Regions from separate parts of the Lysinibacillus sp. 10T31 genome, predicted to be linked through region 4. Evidence: riboswitches for the same ligand, from Rfam matches in the RefSeq annotation. Region 4 holds a riboswitch; each other region holds the start of a gene.
The links. A riboswitch is a leader RNA that binds a small molecule or an ion and turns the genes downstream of it on or off. The one in region 4 is predicted to bind cobalamin.
Positions count from the first base shown of each region.

Region 1: another riboswitch for cobalamin. It lies ahead of nikA (nickel ABC transporter substrate-binding protein); the one in region 4 lies ahead of AC1DCY_RS21030 (FecCD family ABC transporter permease).
Region 2: another riboswitch for cobalamin. It lies ahead of cobT (nicotinate-nucleotide--dimethylbenzimidazole phosphoribosyltransferase); the one in region 4 lies ahead of AC1DCY_RS21030 (FecCD family ABC transporter permease).
Region 3: another riboswitch for cobalamin. It lies ahead of mmgD (citrate synthase); the one in region 4 lies ahead of AC1DCY_RS21030 (FecCD family ABC transporter permease).

Region 1 covers NZ_JBFTHS010000012.1:72,240-76,086, reverse strand. The annotation lists gene nikB (nickel ABC transporter permease) at 1-125, opposite strand, end outside; gene nikA (nickel ABC transporter substrate-binding protein) at 197-1,810, opposite strand; cobalamin riboswitch at 1,950-2,142, opposite strand; gene metE (5-methyltetrahydropteroyltriglutamate--homocysteine S-methyltransferase) at 2,312-3,847, opposite strand, start outside.
Region 2 covers NZ_JBFTHS010000035.1:42,186-46,032, forward strand. The annotation lists gene skfB (sporulation killing factor system radical SAM maturase) at 1-270, opposite strand, end outside; gene skfA (sporulation killing factor) at 341-514, opposite strand; gene AC1DCY_RS18910 (response regulator transcription factor) at 783-977, shown strand; gene cobT (nicotinate-nucleotide--dimethylbenzimidazole phosphoribosyltransferase) at 1,080-2,132, opposite strand; cobalamin riboswitch at 2,247-2,423, opposite strand; gene AC1DCY_RS18920 (DMT family transporter) at 2,565-3,434, opposite strand; gene AC1DCY_RS18925 (rhodanese-like domain-containing protein) at 3,698-3,847, opposite strand, start outside.
Region 3 covers NZ_JBFTHS010000012.1:83,375-87,221, forward strand. The annotation lists partial or broken gene AC1DCY_RS09230 (helix-turn-helix domain-containing protein) at 591-890, shown strand; gene AC1DCY_RS09235 (NUDIX hydrolase) at 928-1,407, opposite strand; cobalamin riboswitch at 1,658-1,852, shown strand; gene mmgD (citrate synthase) at 2,046-3,167, shown strand; gene AC1DCY_RS09245 (bifunctional 2-methylcitrate dehydratase/aconitate hydratase) at 3,265-3,847, shown strand, end outside.
Region 4 covers NZ_JBFTHS010000044.1:33,548-37,394, reverse strand. The annotation lists gene AC1DCY_RS21035 (DNA topoisomerase III) at 1-953, opposite strand, end outside; cobalamin riboswitch at 1,294-1,477, shown strand; gene AC1DCY_RS21030 (FecCD family ABC transporter permease) at 1,568-2,656, shown strand; gene AC1DCY_RS21025 (ABC transporter ATP-binding protein) at 2,657-3,430, shown strand; gene AC1DCY_RS21020 (ABC transporter substrate-binding protein) at 3,490-3,847, shown strand, end outside.

The DNA of each region.
Region 1 (3,847 bases), on a different contig from region 4:
ATGACCTCAGCAGGCTCTATTGGAACGAAACGAATAAATATAAAGGTCAAAATGGATACGCCCAATAGTACAAAAGGCAATGTCAAAATTCTTTTTAAACAAAACATCCATGTCGATTCATACATGCTGTCACTTCCTACTCAATCCTATGATAAAGAGAGAGCTGTCTTTAATAGACATACTCTCTCTTTTACAGTTATTTTTCTTTATCCATTTGTGCATATGGAATATCATATTCAGATGCACGTGGAGCAAAATCCTTCATATATGGCTGATAAATCACGTTATTTGTTTCATAAGATATAGGATAGAATAGTGCTTGGTCATGGAACTCTGTTAAAATATCCGTATAAAGTTGCACTCGCTCTTTTTCATCTGTACCTACTAATAATTGATGAATGTTATTATCGATTTCTTTGGCATTTGGTAAGCCTAATTTTGCTTCATAGACACCATTAGCGTTTGGTGTCGCTGATTCATTAGCAAAGCTATGTGGGTCTGTTGGTGGTCCATTTGTCCGCCAGAAATTAATATCAACCTGATCATCCATTAATTTTTGCAGACCTACCATCACATCTGCGCCTTCTAAATTCAACTGTACCCCTATTTTTGCAAGTTCACCTTGCATTAGTTCCGCCATTGGTTTTTGAATCGCATCTGTTGCAATGTAGATTAAATCTAATGTTAGTGGCTGTCCGTTTTTAGAGCGAATTTTATCACCCTTCTGTAGCGTCCATCCCGCTTCATCTAGCAATTGCTGCGCTTTTTTCGGATTATATAAAATTGGAGCTAAATCAATATTTGCATAAGGAACAGCATCCCAAAATAGTGTATTGGCCACTTTTTCAGTACCATGTGTAATACTGTCAACCATTTGCTCCTTATTGATTGCATATTGAATCGCTTGACGTACCTTTAATTCTGCTAACGGACCTGACTGTGTATTAAACAGTAACGCACGCGTAGACAAAGGTTCAGACGTAGCCGTTTTATATTTCCCACTATCTTTTAAAAACGTATAGTTATCTAAACTAATGATGCCACGACCATATATTAAATCTAATTCTTCGTTTTCAAAGGCCAACGAAATAGATTCTGAATCAGGGATAATTTTTACTTTTATTTGTTCTACAAGAGGTTTTTCCCCCCAGTAATTTTCGTTGCGACTAAATAAAGCGTACTCATCCTTTTTGTAATCTGTTAATACCCATGGGCCTGTCCCAATAGGCGCTTTAATTGAATCTTGCGTCGCATCACCTTTAGGGAATCCATTATCCCCTAAAAAACGGAAAGGTCTAACAAAGGCAAGTTCGTTTAACACAGGATAATAAGGTTCATCCAATTGCAAACGAATTGTAAAGTCATCCACTTTCACAACCTCTTTAATATGATTGACCATACCCATCCAAGAATGCATATCACGATCAGCTAAAACTGCATGAAAGTTACGAATCACATTGTCTGCATTAAAAGCCGTTCCGTCAGAATATTTGACATCTTTTCTCAAATGGAAAACATAAGAAGTTTTATCCTTTGAGATGTCCCAACTTTCTGCTAGTTTCGGCGTAATTGTTCCATCATCGTTATATTCAACCAATGATTCATAGACCATTGCTTGGGCTGTCATTTGATTTGGTAAATATGTATGGGGATTTAATGGACCTACATCTAATGGCCATCCAATCGTAATCATTTTTTCGTCTGTCTGTTGTTTCGATGCTGGCTCTCCCTTTTCAGTACTTGTACAGCCAGTAAGTAGACTGAACATCAAAACAAGCATGAAAGGAAGTAAATACTTTGTCAATCTCATTTTCTGTCTCCTATCTCTGTTCGTGTTACAAATGTAGATGGTGAGAAGGCATAAAAAAACCTTATTCTATAAAAGAATAAGGACAGAATAACTTACTGTTAGCAAGCACCCATCCATCTCCCTATCTTTCGTAGATCATCAATGAATCTCCTTACAAGCAGGCATTCTGGCTCATGAATCAATATTTTGCTTCACCTTCCCAAGTAATAACTCAGTGGCAATTGAAACAAAACTCCTCATTTACAGCTGCGGGACAGCATGGGATTTACACCCATTTTCCTTTTAATTGAATGAAAGCTTATTTCATTCAAACTTGTAATGATTGCTATGAAATTAGTAATAAACATAACATGCTCTAATGTTCACGTCAATTTTATTTTCTGAATATAATAAAAACCTCGAAATAATGACTAACATAAAAAGGCCAGGTAGCTTAACCCTGGCCTTGTATAACTTCTTTTTATTCGGAGAGAAGATATAGTGGATATAACAATTCTTTCGTTAACTCAGTGTTGATTGCTTTACTTCCTGGCGTAATATTTTAGTAGCTGTCACCATATTTGCTAGCGCCTTAATCGTTTCTGCTTCTTTTCTCGTTTTTAAGCCACAATCTGGATTTACCCAAAATTGATTACTTTCAAGAACCTGTAAACTGTCTCGCATAATTTCTAGCATTTCTTCCTCGTTTGGCACATGCGGACTATGAATATCATATACCCCTAAACCAATTCCTTTTTTATATGGATGAACTTGAAGTGAAGCGATAAGCTCCCCATGGCTACGAGATGTTTCAATTGAAATAACATCTGCATCAAGTGAACTAATTGGTTCTATGAAATCGTTAAATTCACAGTAACACATATGTGTATGGATTTGTGTTTCATCTTTGACACTAGATGTAGCAAGTTTGAAGGAATTGACAGCCCACTCCAAGTAAGCTCCCCATCCTTCTTTGCGAAGCGGTAAACCTTCTCGTAGTGCTGGTTCATCAACTTGAATGATGGAAATGCCTGCGCCTTCGAGGGCTTCAACCTCTTTGCGAAGTGCTAATGCAATTTGAAAAGCTACATCTTTTCGTGAAATATCGTCTCGCACAAAGGACCAATTTAAAATTGTCACTGGCCCCGTAAGCATCCCCTTCACAAAACGATTTGTTAAACTTTGAGCGTACACGGACTCCTTCACGGTTATTGGTGATGCCCATGAGACATCTCCATAAATGATAGGAGGCTTTACACAACGAGATCCATATGATACTACCCATGCTTTTTTCGTAAATGCAAAACCGGTAAGTTTTTCACCGAAATACTCTACCATATCAGTACGCTCAAATTCACCATGAACTAGTACATCGATATCTAGTTCTTCTTGAATATTAATCCAACGCTTTGTTTCATGCTCTATAAATGCTTCGTATTCTTCATTCGATAATTGTTTCTTTCTCCAAACATTACGATTCCTTTTGACCTCATCAGATTGAGGGAAACTTCCAATTGTAGTCGTTGGAAATAGTGGTAATCCTAATGCTTGCTGTTGAATCTTTTGACGTTGATAAAAATCGCTGTGTCGTTCGAAATCTTGAATTGTCACGGTTTGAACTGCTTGATGAATCCTATTGTTTTGACGGATTGGATGATTTTTCAGAGCTTCAATCGCCATCATACTTTCTGACAAATTATGATTTAAGATAACATCTTTTTCTCGTCTAAATTTAGTTATATCGACAATTTCTACGATTTTTTCATCTGCGAAAGCAAGTGCTTGCTTTAGAACAGGATCGATTTCATTTTCAAGAGAGGTTGTTATTGGTACGTGTTGTAAATTACTAGAAGGTTGAATCCATAGCTCTACGGCATTACTTAGGTTTTCGATTGCTTGAATCGTAGAGTTGAGCTCCGCAAGATTTGCACGCCAAATATCACGACCATTTACACCTCCAATTGCCAATACTTTTTCACTAGGGAAACCAAACTGACGAAGCGATTCCATATTTCCTTTATAGCCATGAACGAAATCTAAGCCAAAACCTTGAACAGG
Region 2 (3,847 bases), on a different contig from region 4:
TACCATTAAAGGTGGAACATCATATTTCCAAGTATTCGTTATTGGATGTGCTTCTAACATCACAATCAATTCTTCTTCGGTAATCTTTCGCTTCTTTACTATACTTAGTATAGAGGCAGTTATTTGTAGTGATTGATTTTTTGCTAATAATAATGCTATTTCGACGGCCTCTCCACTAAGGCGAAAATAGTACATGCTTCTTTTTTCAACTAACAATGCCCCATTTGGCTGCAAATGAATATAAAATTCTGGTTGATAATCGGTTTCCAATAGTACAACCACCTTTCGATATACGTATGATAAAAGGAGACTAAATTTTTTAAGCCTCCTCTCATTTTTTCTATAACGCTGCATTAATTGGTGTGACAGGTGGCATACAAACCCTAGTAAGAGGTATAGAATGTGCAGCCCAGCAAGCAGCGCAGCCAACAGATTTAACTAGCGGTCTTATCGTCTGTTTTCCAGCTGCTGAATGCGTTGATTCCCAATTTTTCTTGTTTTCATCTGACTTCATAGGAACACCTCCTCTATACTTTATACAAAACAATAGACCTGACATATTTTTATAAATATTAAATATCTCGCAGCCATTCTGCTTTGTAGTTTACAATCTAGCATAAAAAAAAAAAAAAAAATCCGTATTTCACGACATATAAATTCAATTTTCACAATTTTGTAATTTTTTTAAATGTAAAATGATTAAACCATGTACAAAATATAGGTTAATAAATATATCTATGCTAATGTATGGTTATATAAATTAAAAATGGGAGTGTTTGTATATGGTTAGACTTACACCAAAAGAGTATGAAGTATTGCAACGTGTCGCAGAGGATAAAACAAATAGTGAGATTAGTGAAGAATTAGGCATTGGAAAAAGAACTGTAGAGCATCACATATCCTCCATTATTCAGAAGTTTGGAGTAGAATCTCGTGTGGGAGCTGTTGTTACAGCGATTAAAAAAGGACTTCTGTAAAGATTTGCTTTCGAACTATGTAAGGCAAGCTTAAGACTCCCAGAATGCAGGAGGGAGTCTAGCTACCTATAAATAATCAGCGAGGGCCATTGACATTTCACTTTATTTTAATAGCTGCATAGCTTCCTCTAATGTAGTCATGTTTTTCATCATAGAGCATGCTGCGTCCAAAATAGGAAATGCTAAAGCTGCACCAGAGCCTTCACCCAATCGCATATTCATTTGTAGCATCGGTTCAATTCCGAGCATTTCAGCGGCAATTTTTGCACCTGGTTCTTCAGAGGCATGAGAAGGAATAATATAGTCTTTGACGTTTGGCTCAAGTTCGTATGCAATAAGAGCTGCAATAGTAGAAATAAAGCCATCAATAACAACTGGTTTTCGATGTGCGGCGGCAGCAAGTATTACTCCTGCCATAGCGCCTATTTCTAGCCCTCCAACTTTTGCAAGAATATCAATAGCATCATGACGATTTGGTTTATTTAATGCAATAGCATTGTAAATAACCTCTACTTTATGTGCAATCCCTCCTGGTCCAACTCCTGCACCGAAGCCTGTCACTTCATTCGGATGACACTCGTGAAGAACCGATAATATAGCAGCACTAGGTGTTGTATTACCGATACCCATTTCACCTGTCCCGAGTACATTTATCCCTTTTTTAACTTCTTCCGTAGCTACTTCAATTCCCACTTCAATGGATTGAATGGCTTCTTCCCTTGTCATAGCAGGTCCTTTTGCCATATTGTCCGTACCATATTTAATCTTTTTAATGATGACTCCAGCATCATGCGGAATATCCTCTTTTACGCCAACATCTACTGTGACAATTTTTGCATCTGTGATTTTTGCAATAGCACAGACACCAGTCCCTCCTCTAGGAAAATTTAATGTTTGAAAGACCGTCACATTTTGTGGATTAGGTGTTACCCCTTCATCACAAACACCATGATCTGCTGCACAGACAATTATCGCCTTATTATCAATCGCAGGAAATAGGTCTCCTGTAATTCCGGATAGTTGCACAGCAAGGGTCTCCAGTTTCCCCAAGCTTCCAGGAGGCTTGCAAAGTGCATCTATGCGTTCCCTTGCCTTCTCCATCATTTTGTTGTCAGCACTTTGAATGTTTTGAATCGTCTGTTGTAATAATTGCATGAAAATTTCCCCTTTCTTTTTTGCCCTTGTTACTCGAAGAATGATTTAGAGAAAAAAATAAAAAGCCTGTAGTTTATTCCATAACAAATAAACTACAGACTTTTCCATCGTCTATATAACCGAAGCAGATAGGCAGGTCTCCTGGCTCAATTTCAACATTTCATAGAACCTTCCCAGCACGATGCTAGTGGCATTCTCTATGAAACTCCCTTTTACAGTGGTGGGACCGCTAAAGCTTTTCACTTTATTCCCTATTCTCCCGCAATGGGCACCTAATGCTTTTATGTAATTACTTTAAATCTACGGCAAAGTGGTTTTTGTGTCAATGTTTTAATTTTTTAGAAAACATCACATACAATTAAAGAAGTGTTCCAACATGCCACAAAAATACTTCTAAATTTGGATGTCTGCAAGGGGTTTCTTGTTCGTTTACTACTGTGAAATTCGCTTTGTTTTATCTATTTCACTCAGAAATGTTGCGCCGAGTAATAGAATAGCTCCTATTATTTGTAGGGTCGCCATTTTCTCTCCTATAATCATCGTCGAAATCACTAATGATGTGAGTGGATCAATATAGCTTAAAATAGCTATACTTTGCCCTTTTAGATGACGCATTCCGAAAAAGAACAGAAGGAAGCCGATTCCAGCATGGACAATGCCCAATGCAATAAGTAAACTAAATGATTTTATATCGATTTGCATGACTTGAAACCCATTGGTCCCCAAAAGATAAAGCGCAAGGAATAACGCTGCTAAAGCAAGCTGAATAATCGCATTATCAGGTTCTTTTAATCCACGGATATATTTATTGGTGAATGTGACTATTGTATAGAAATAAGCTGCAACAAGCCCATATACAATACCGATATAATGTTCGCTCGTTTCGGTAGTTTGACTTTGAACGATAAAATACAGACCTACAAGAGCAACACAAACATAAAAAATTTTTCTTAATAATATTTTCTCTTTTAACACTATAGGTGACAAACAAATCACTAGTACTGGCGCGAAATAGTAGCTTAGAGCTGCATTTGCGATAGTTGTTTCCTTGTACGCTTGGAAAAGGAAAATCCAATTGCCGCATAAGGCAAAGCTCGAAAGTACCAATGGCCATTTATTTTGCAAAATAGTTGTTTTCGAAAACCTTTCTTTTTTAGATAGGAAAATCAAAAGTAAAAAACAAGAGCCAATGAGACTCATCCAAAAGGCAATTTCACTTGAAGGCAACTTAATGTATTTTGCAAAAACACCTACAGCTCTAAAAATAATCATCGATAATATAAAAGATAGTTTTCCGCTCATTTCTAATTCCTACTTTCTACATGTATATAGTCTTCGATATACAGTAGAATCTATCGAGAATTAGCAAGCTTTTATTGAATGCCTAAACAGCAGATTCTACTGTAAAGACATTGTTGGGGGTGCTATTGTCTGATACATACTAATCCCTCCTTGCACGTTGCTATCATAACACATTTTTACCAAATAATAGCGAACCACTTTAATCTTTCACCACCCGATTGTATAAGAAAAACCCTCGTATAAACGAGGGTTTCAATCGAACATTATTTAAATTCTAACTCTCCATCATAAGCAAGCATGCCGCCTTCAAGGTTTGTTACGTCAAAGCCTTGAGCTTCTAGGTATGCACAAGCATTTGCTGAACGACCGCCAGCCTTGCAAACGATAATGTATGGCTTAGAAGCATCTAATTC
Region 3 (3,847 bases), on a different contig from region 4:
TCTTTTGATGCCATTCGGTACTCCGGAGGTATGAATCAAAAGAATCTTTTTTGTATGACAGATGGCGGTTCCGAAAAGCTTATACTTGATTAGAAAAAAACAAAAAACCCCAGTTTAATACTGGGGCGACGGTTTGTCTGGTCAAGTATTTTTACTTTTCTGGGTAATCTATATGTAATGACTGTGGAACTTAACAAACTTTAGTTTTATTAAGTCGTTACAACTAAGTTAAGCTTACCCTGTTTGAAATGACCATTCATTAGAACATTATTATTTCTTCAATTTTAGGATGTAGTTAAAAAACCCCCATCAACCATTTATATGTACAAAATAGTAAGACCGTAAATTACACTCCATTCAAGTATTGTTCGAACCGTAGGATAAGAGAATATAGTGTTATTGTATTGGTTATGTCATTTGAAAAATATTCACTATAGCAATATACAAAAAGTGTTTACAAATGCTGAAATGGATTTTGTGTATCACTAGATTTGTTGCCTTGTGGTTGATTTTTTCTACTAAAATAAAATATAACTCCATTGGAATTGACGATAAAATGCATTTTAATAATAGTATAGGGAGTGAAAATGATGAGAGAAATAAGTATTGCAAAAGCTATTTCAGCAAATAGAAAAGAAAAAGGTATTACACAAGATAAACTTGCTGAGTATGTCGGTGTATCAAAGGCTTCCGTTTCCAAATGGGAGACGGCTCAAAGCTATCCGGATATCACCCTGCTACCACAATTGGCAACCTATTTTAATATAAGCATTGATGAACTCATTGGCTACCTCCCGCAAATGACAAAAAAAGATATAAAGAAAACATACCAACGGCTGGCTGAGGATTTTAGCAACAAGCCCTTTGATGATGTAGTTGATCAATGCCGGCAACGTTCCAATCAGGCGTAGGATCCGTAGCAAATGTTTATTTACTTGCAAAAGAACTACCTAAATCCCACAATTTATCCTCTAGATTGTCTAATAGATTTTTTGTTCTCTTTTCCATATTATCTGGGAGCTCATTTTCACCGAAATATGCAAGGTTCAAACTCTCATCATCCTTTTTCTCCAATACACCACTTACATTTTTAGCAACATAAAGATGAATGACTGTATAGACTTCATCCCCATTTGGATATTGGAAATAATAATCTGGTCCCGAAAAAACACCAATCAAGTCAAATTCATTGGCCACGAGTCCTGTTTCTTCATAGAGCTCACGGCTAGCAACTTCTTCTAAAGTTTCGTTTAGTTCCATCGAGCCCCCAGGTAATCCCCAATCCAACGTATCCGAACGATGTTGAAAGAGAATTTTCTTATCATCGTTTATCACAAGAATTGTCGCTCCGATGCTTATAATTGGTCTACTACCGATAAGTTTCCTTAATTCTGAAATATACCCCATATTCGCCCCCTAATACTTTTCATTAAAAAATATATTCGCTTTTTCAAAATATGAATCCTCTATTTTACTCACAAATAATAAAAATAGCTTCATTGGTATTGATTAACAATCTTTTTTTGTACGAAATAGTGCTTAAAAACATAGAATAGTTCTTTAAAAATGAAAAATAGCTTATTATGATCAAGTTTTTTTGAATTCCGACTATATTGATTGTTTTGAAAACTATATGTTAAGGTAAAAAGACAAATTGAATATGCTAAATTTTGGTGGTTCAAATGGTTTTGATTCCATTTGATTAAAAGGGAAGTTGGTGAGAGTCCAACACTGTCCCGCAACTGTATTTAGGAGTTCGATAACAAGGCCACTGTTTTGTTTGTCAAAATGGGAAGGTGTTATCGTAGCGTTGATCATAAGTCAGGAGACCTGCCACTAAGGTAAGCATCAATTGACCTACGAGGATAGGGAGGTGTTAGCTACTGCATGATCTTTGTGAATTCATGTAAATTCACTGTTTATTTGCTTTGTCATGCTTTTGTAGATTAACAACTTCTCAAAGGGGTAGAAGTTGTTTTTTTGTTGTTCTTTCGTGTTTGAATGGTAACGCTTTCAAGAATAATTAAACAAAGGGGTTGTAATGAATGGAGTTAAATTATTCACCAGGTCTTGATGGCATCATTGCCGCTGAAACAAAGCTATCTTTTTTAGACACTGTAGGAAGTCAAATTGTAATAAGGGGTTATGATTTGATTGAAATATCACAGAGATATTCGTACTTAGACATTGTTTACTTATTGTTGCATGGAGAAATACCAACTATCGAGCAACGGACTGATTTACAGGACAAGTTGAAATCTAATTATCAGGTTCCACAAGAGATTTTTCAAATTTTCAAGTTATTGCCTAATGGGACACATGCTATGGATGGGCTTAGAACTGGGATTTCTGTTTTAGCAGGCTATGATCAGCACATCAACGATCGTTCTACTGAAATGAATTTGACGAGAGCATATAGACTTTTAGGTGGTATGCCCAACATCGTAGCAAATAGCTATCGTGTATTAAATGGTCAAGATATCGTGGAGCCTGATAGCCAGCTTTCCTATAGTGCAAATTTTTATTACATGATTACTGGCAGAAAACCAACTGCGTTAGAAGAAGGAATCTTTGATCAGTCACTCGTTTTATATAGTGAGCATGAGATGCCAAATTCTACGTTTACGGCTCGTGTTATTGCTTCTACACAATCTGATTTGTATGGTGCTCTAACTGGGGCTGTCGCATCATTGAAAGGTAATTTACATGGCGGGGCAAACGAGGCGGTGATGTATATGCTTCTTGAAGCCAAAACAGTTGAAGGCTTTGAAACATTGCTGGAAAACAAACTACAAAATAAAGAAAAGATTATGGGCTTTGGGCACCGTGTATATATGAAAAAGATGGACCCAAGAGCGCAAATTATGAAAGAGGCTTTGTACAAATTATGTTTGGAGCAAGGGGATGACCGCTTATATCACATGTGTGAAGCTGGTGAAAAAGTAATGGTACAGAAAAAAGGGTTGTACCCAAATTTAGATTATTATGCAGCACCAGTGTACTACATGCTTGGTTTGCCGATCGAAATTTATACGCCAATCTTCTTCGGCTCACGAACTATCGGCTTATGTGCTCATGTGATAGAGCAGCATGACAATAATAGATTATTTAGACCTCGTGTCAATTATATTGGCGAGCGTCATAACCTTGAAGAATTATCGGTATAATCAAGTTTTAACAACTCGCCATAGAGCTGATGGGCATTCTGAACAATGTCCATCAGTATACTAGTATATCAAATTTATGCCTGAGAGGAAGATATAGATGATTAAAACAAATGAAATATCTAAGACAGATCAATTACTAACTGATATAGCCGATTACGTTTTAAATACAACGATTACAAGTGAAGAAGCATACGAAACAGCACGTTATGTTTTATTGGATACTTTAGGTTGTGGCATTTTGGCCTTGCAATATCCTGAGTGTACGAAACTTCTTGGTCCAGTAGTACCAGGTACAGTCGTCCCTAATGGTACACGTGTTCCGGGAACTTCCTATGTTCTTGATCCAGTAAGAGGCGCCTTCAATATCGGTTGTATGATTCGTTGGTTGGATTATAACGATACTTGGCTTGCGGCTGAATGGGGACATCCTTCAGATAATTTAGGTGGCATTTTAGCTGTTGCGGATTATTTGAGTCGCGTACGTATTGCAGAAGGTAAAGAGCCTCTTAAAATGAAAGACGTTTTAGAAATGATGATACAAGCCCATGAAATACAAGGCATTCTAGCACTAGAAAACAGCTTAAATCGTGTAGGTTTAGATCATGTTCTGTTTGTCAAAATTGCGACAACAGCTGTTGTGACAAAGGCATTAGGTGGCTCTCATCAAGAAATTATTAATG
Region 4 (3,847 bases):
ACTACGCCCTTTAAATAAAGCTTTTGCAAAATATCCAGTGTATTTTGTGGTGAGAATTTATAGGCCTTGTTTGCTGTAGCTTGTAATGCAGATAAGTTGAATAACAATGGAGGAGCGTATTCCTTTGTTTCTCTTTTAATACTATTAATTTCTACATTTTTATTGATACAGAAATTAGCAATCGCAATAGCTTGTCGTTCCTCTTGAACCCTTGAAATGTTATCTTTATGCCATTTTGCTTTTAACATTTTTCCATTAAAATTAAACTCTGTTTCCACTTCCCAAAATGGTTCTGATTTAAAATTCGCAATTTCATGCTCTCTCTTTACTATTAGTGCAAGTGTAGGTGTTTGTACACGACCAATTGAAAATACATCTTTCACGCCATTTCGTTTGAGGAGTACCGTGTATAATCTGGATGTGTTGATGCCAATTAGCCAGTCTGCACATGAACGACTTAGTGCTTCAAAATAAATATCACGTGTTTTCTCTTCTGGTAGTAAGTTTGCAAACCCATTTTTTACAGCGTTTTCTGTTAAAGATGATATCCATAGACGTTTCATCGGTTTATTAACACCGCATACTCTCAAAATGGTGCGGATAATTAACTCACCTTCACGCCCAGCATCACCACCAATGATGATTTCTCGAATATCAGGTCTTTTTACTAAACTTTTAATTACATTGAATTGTTTATATTTTGATTTTGTCACTTTATATTCGAATCGATCTGGAATAATCGGTAATGTTTCTAATGTCCATTTCTTCCATGTTGGATTATATTCCTCAGGTGCTTTCAATTCACATAGATGTCCTATCGCCCATGTAATTAGTGCTCCATCTGGAAAATATGTGTTAGGCTTAACTTCAAAGTAACCAGCTTTTTTTGTAAAAGAAAAGGGGGCAGCTAATTTTGCAGCTTGATCTGGTTTTTCTGCAATTACTATTTTCATATATCCTTCTCCTATTAATAATAATTACAACTTCTTGTATATTAATTATAAATTAATTTTCAGTATAACGGTAATATTAATAATTGTGTTTATCGGACTGCTCTTCAAACTAAAAGATGTCCGAAAATTCATCTGCTAATGTTTTTTCTTTTTTTAATGGGATTACGTTGTGATATTGAATATAGAGAAGAAGGCTAAATATATTTATTTTTCTAAAAATAATTAATGTTTAATAGTTCTATTTTACAGCTATTAAACGCTCGTTTATTAATATTTTTACTTTAATGTATTATATAATATAATTGCTATCTGGAAAATATTCTGATATTGTTCCTCTTATAACTTAATAATTCTTGTTGGTGCGAATGACATTGTTCGTTTGCTTAAAAGGGAAATCGGTGCAAATCCGATGCTGTCCCGCAACTGTAATGGAGAGTCTATACAATAGTCACTGTAGCGAGCTATGGGAAGGCGTATAGATGATGAACCTGAGCCAGGAGACCTGCCAATAAAAGTAACAAACTTACATAGAACCACGAGGATGGTTGTAGTGACTGGGAAGAGACGCCCTTTATTTAACTATGACATCCTCTTGTGACAAGGGGATTTTTTTTATGCCCTTTGCTTTAAGAGAGGAGAGCGTTTTGAAAAATCCAACAACAAGAAAAATCAACCTACTCTTATTAGTATTGACTGGTGTCGTTCTAATATCAATGACGTTAGCGATAATGGTAGGCTCTGTATCTATTACACCTGGTATTGTATGGCGTATTTTTTTGTCGCATATCCCGTTCAATCCACTTGGAATTGCAGAAGATTGGAGTCGTTCGCAGGAAATTATCATATGGCAAATTCGTACTCCCCGCGTAGTACTTGCCATAATAGTCGGAGCGGGTCTTGCTATTTCGGGAGCTGCTATTCAAGCTTTAGTTCGCAACTCAATCGCAGACCCCTATATTTTGGGTGTATCTTCCGGTGCATCTGTCGGTGCGACGTCTGTTATTTTACTTGGAGCTTTTTCATTTTTGGGTATGTATGCGCTATCATTTGCGGCTTTTATAGGTGCGACGATTGCAGTACTAATCGTGTTTTTCTTAGCACGAGTTGAGGGGCGAATTTCAGTTATTCGATTATTATTAGCCGGAATTGCCGTGTCACTAGTTTTGTCAGCAATGACGAATTTTATGCTGATGATGGCGAAAGAAGAGGGCGGCATAAAGGCAGTGATGTATTGGATGATGGGAAGTCTGGCTGGAGCAAAATGGGGGAATTTATTGATTCCATTCGTTGTTTTAACGGTCGTCTACGTAGTTTTACGTCTCCATGCACGTCATTTGAATTTACTTTTACTAGGCGAAGAATCTGCTGTTACGCTAGGGGTTAATTTAGAGAAATTTCGATTGCTACTAATTTTATTAATTTCCCTATTAACAGGTGTCCTTGTTGCTGTAAGTGGTGCAATTGGCTTTATAGGTCTGATTATTCCACATATCGTACGTATGATTGTCGGCTCAAATTATAAGTTTGTACTGCCAGTCAGTGCATTAGTTGGTGCGATATTTTTAATATGGGCTGATGCAGTTGCACGCATTGTGATTGCACCTGAGGAAATGCCGATTGGAATTATTACGGCTTTATGCGGATGCCCATTTTTTATATGGATGTTGCGTAAGCAAATGTATTCTTTCGGGGAGGAGAATTAGATGGTATACGTAGCAAAAAACCTTACTTTTGCTGTGCAGCAGGTGAAAATATTAAACAATGTTTCTGTACATATTCAAGAACGCGAGTTTGTGGGCATAATTGGCCCTAATGGCAGTGGGAAATCGACCCTATTAAAAAATATGTACCGTATGCTACAACCCCAAGAGGGAGAAGTATTTTTATTTAATGAAAATATTTACAAGCAATCTTCAAAGGAGATAGCAAAGCAACTAGCCGTCGTAGGGCAGGAAACACCAGTGCTATTTGAGTTCACTGTTAAGGATCTTGTTGCAATGGGACGTACACCGCATAAAAGGCTTATGGAAGTGGATACAAAAGAAGATCTAGCTATTGTCGAGGAATCGATGCAGCAAGCAGGCGTTCTGCATTTAAGTGAACGTACTTTTAGTTCATTATCTGGTGGTGAGAAAAAACGGGTCGTTGTTGCAAGGGCTTTGGCGCAACAGGCTAAGGTCATGGCATTAGATGAGCCAACGAATCATTTAGATATTCAGCATCAACTCCAGCTCATGGATTTAATACAGAGCTTGCCGATTACGGTCATTGTAGCCTTGCATGATTTAAATATTGCAGCAACTTATTGCGATAAAATTTATGTTTTAAAGGACGGAGAAATTGCGGCGTATGGAACTCCGTTTGATGTATTAACACCCTCATTGCTACAAAAGGTGTTTGGTGTACATGCGGAAGTTAGTGTACATCCTGTCACGAAAAAGCCGCATATTTATTATATATCTGAGCAATTTTTATAGTTAGTTAAGGAGTCTTAGATTTCTTTCTATATATTTTTTAGAAAAAAGGAGAAGTAGACATGAAGACATTAAAAAGCGTATGGCTTGTTCTTGCAATCGCAATGCTAAGTATTTTAGCGGCTTGTGGTAACGGGGAAAAACAAGATTCAGCATCGCAAAGTGAACAAGTAGAACCAGCAAAAGCAGGAGCAACGGAAGTAACGATTGACAATAACAATACGACACAAGTCTATTCGGAAGCACCTAAAAAAGCGATTAGCTTAAATCAACATGTGACAGAGATTATGCTAGCGTTAGGCTTAGAGGATTCGATGGTCGGAACAGCATATTTAGATGATGCAATTTATCCACCGTTACAGGCAGCGTATGAAAAAGTTCCGGTATTAGCTGAGCAATACCCAACAAAGGAACAAGTGA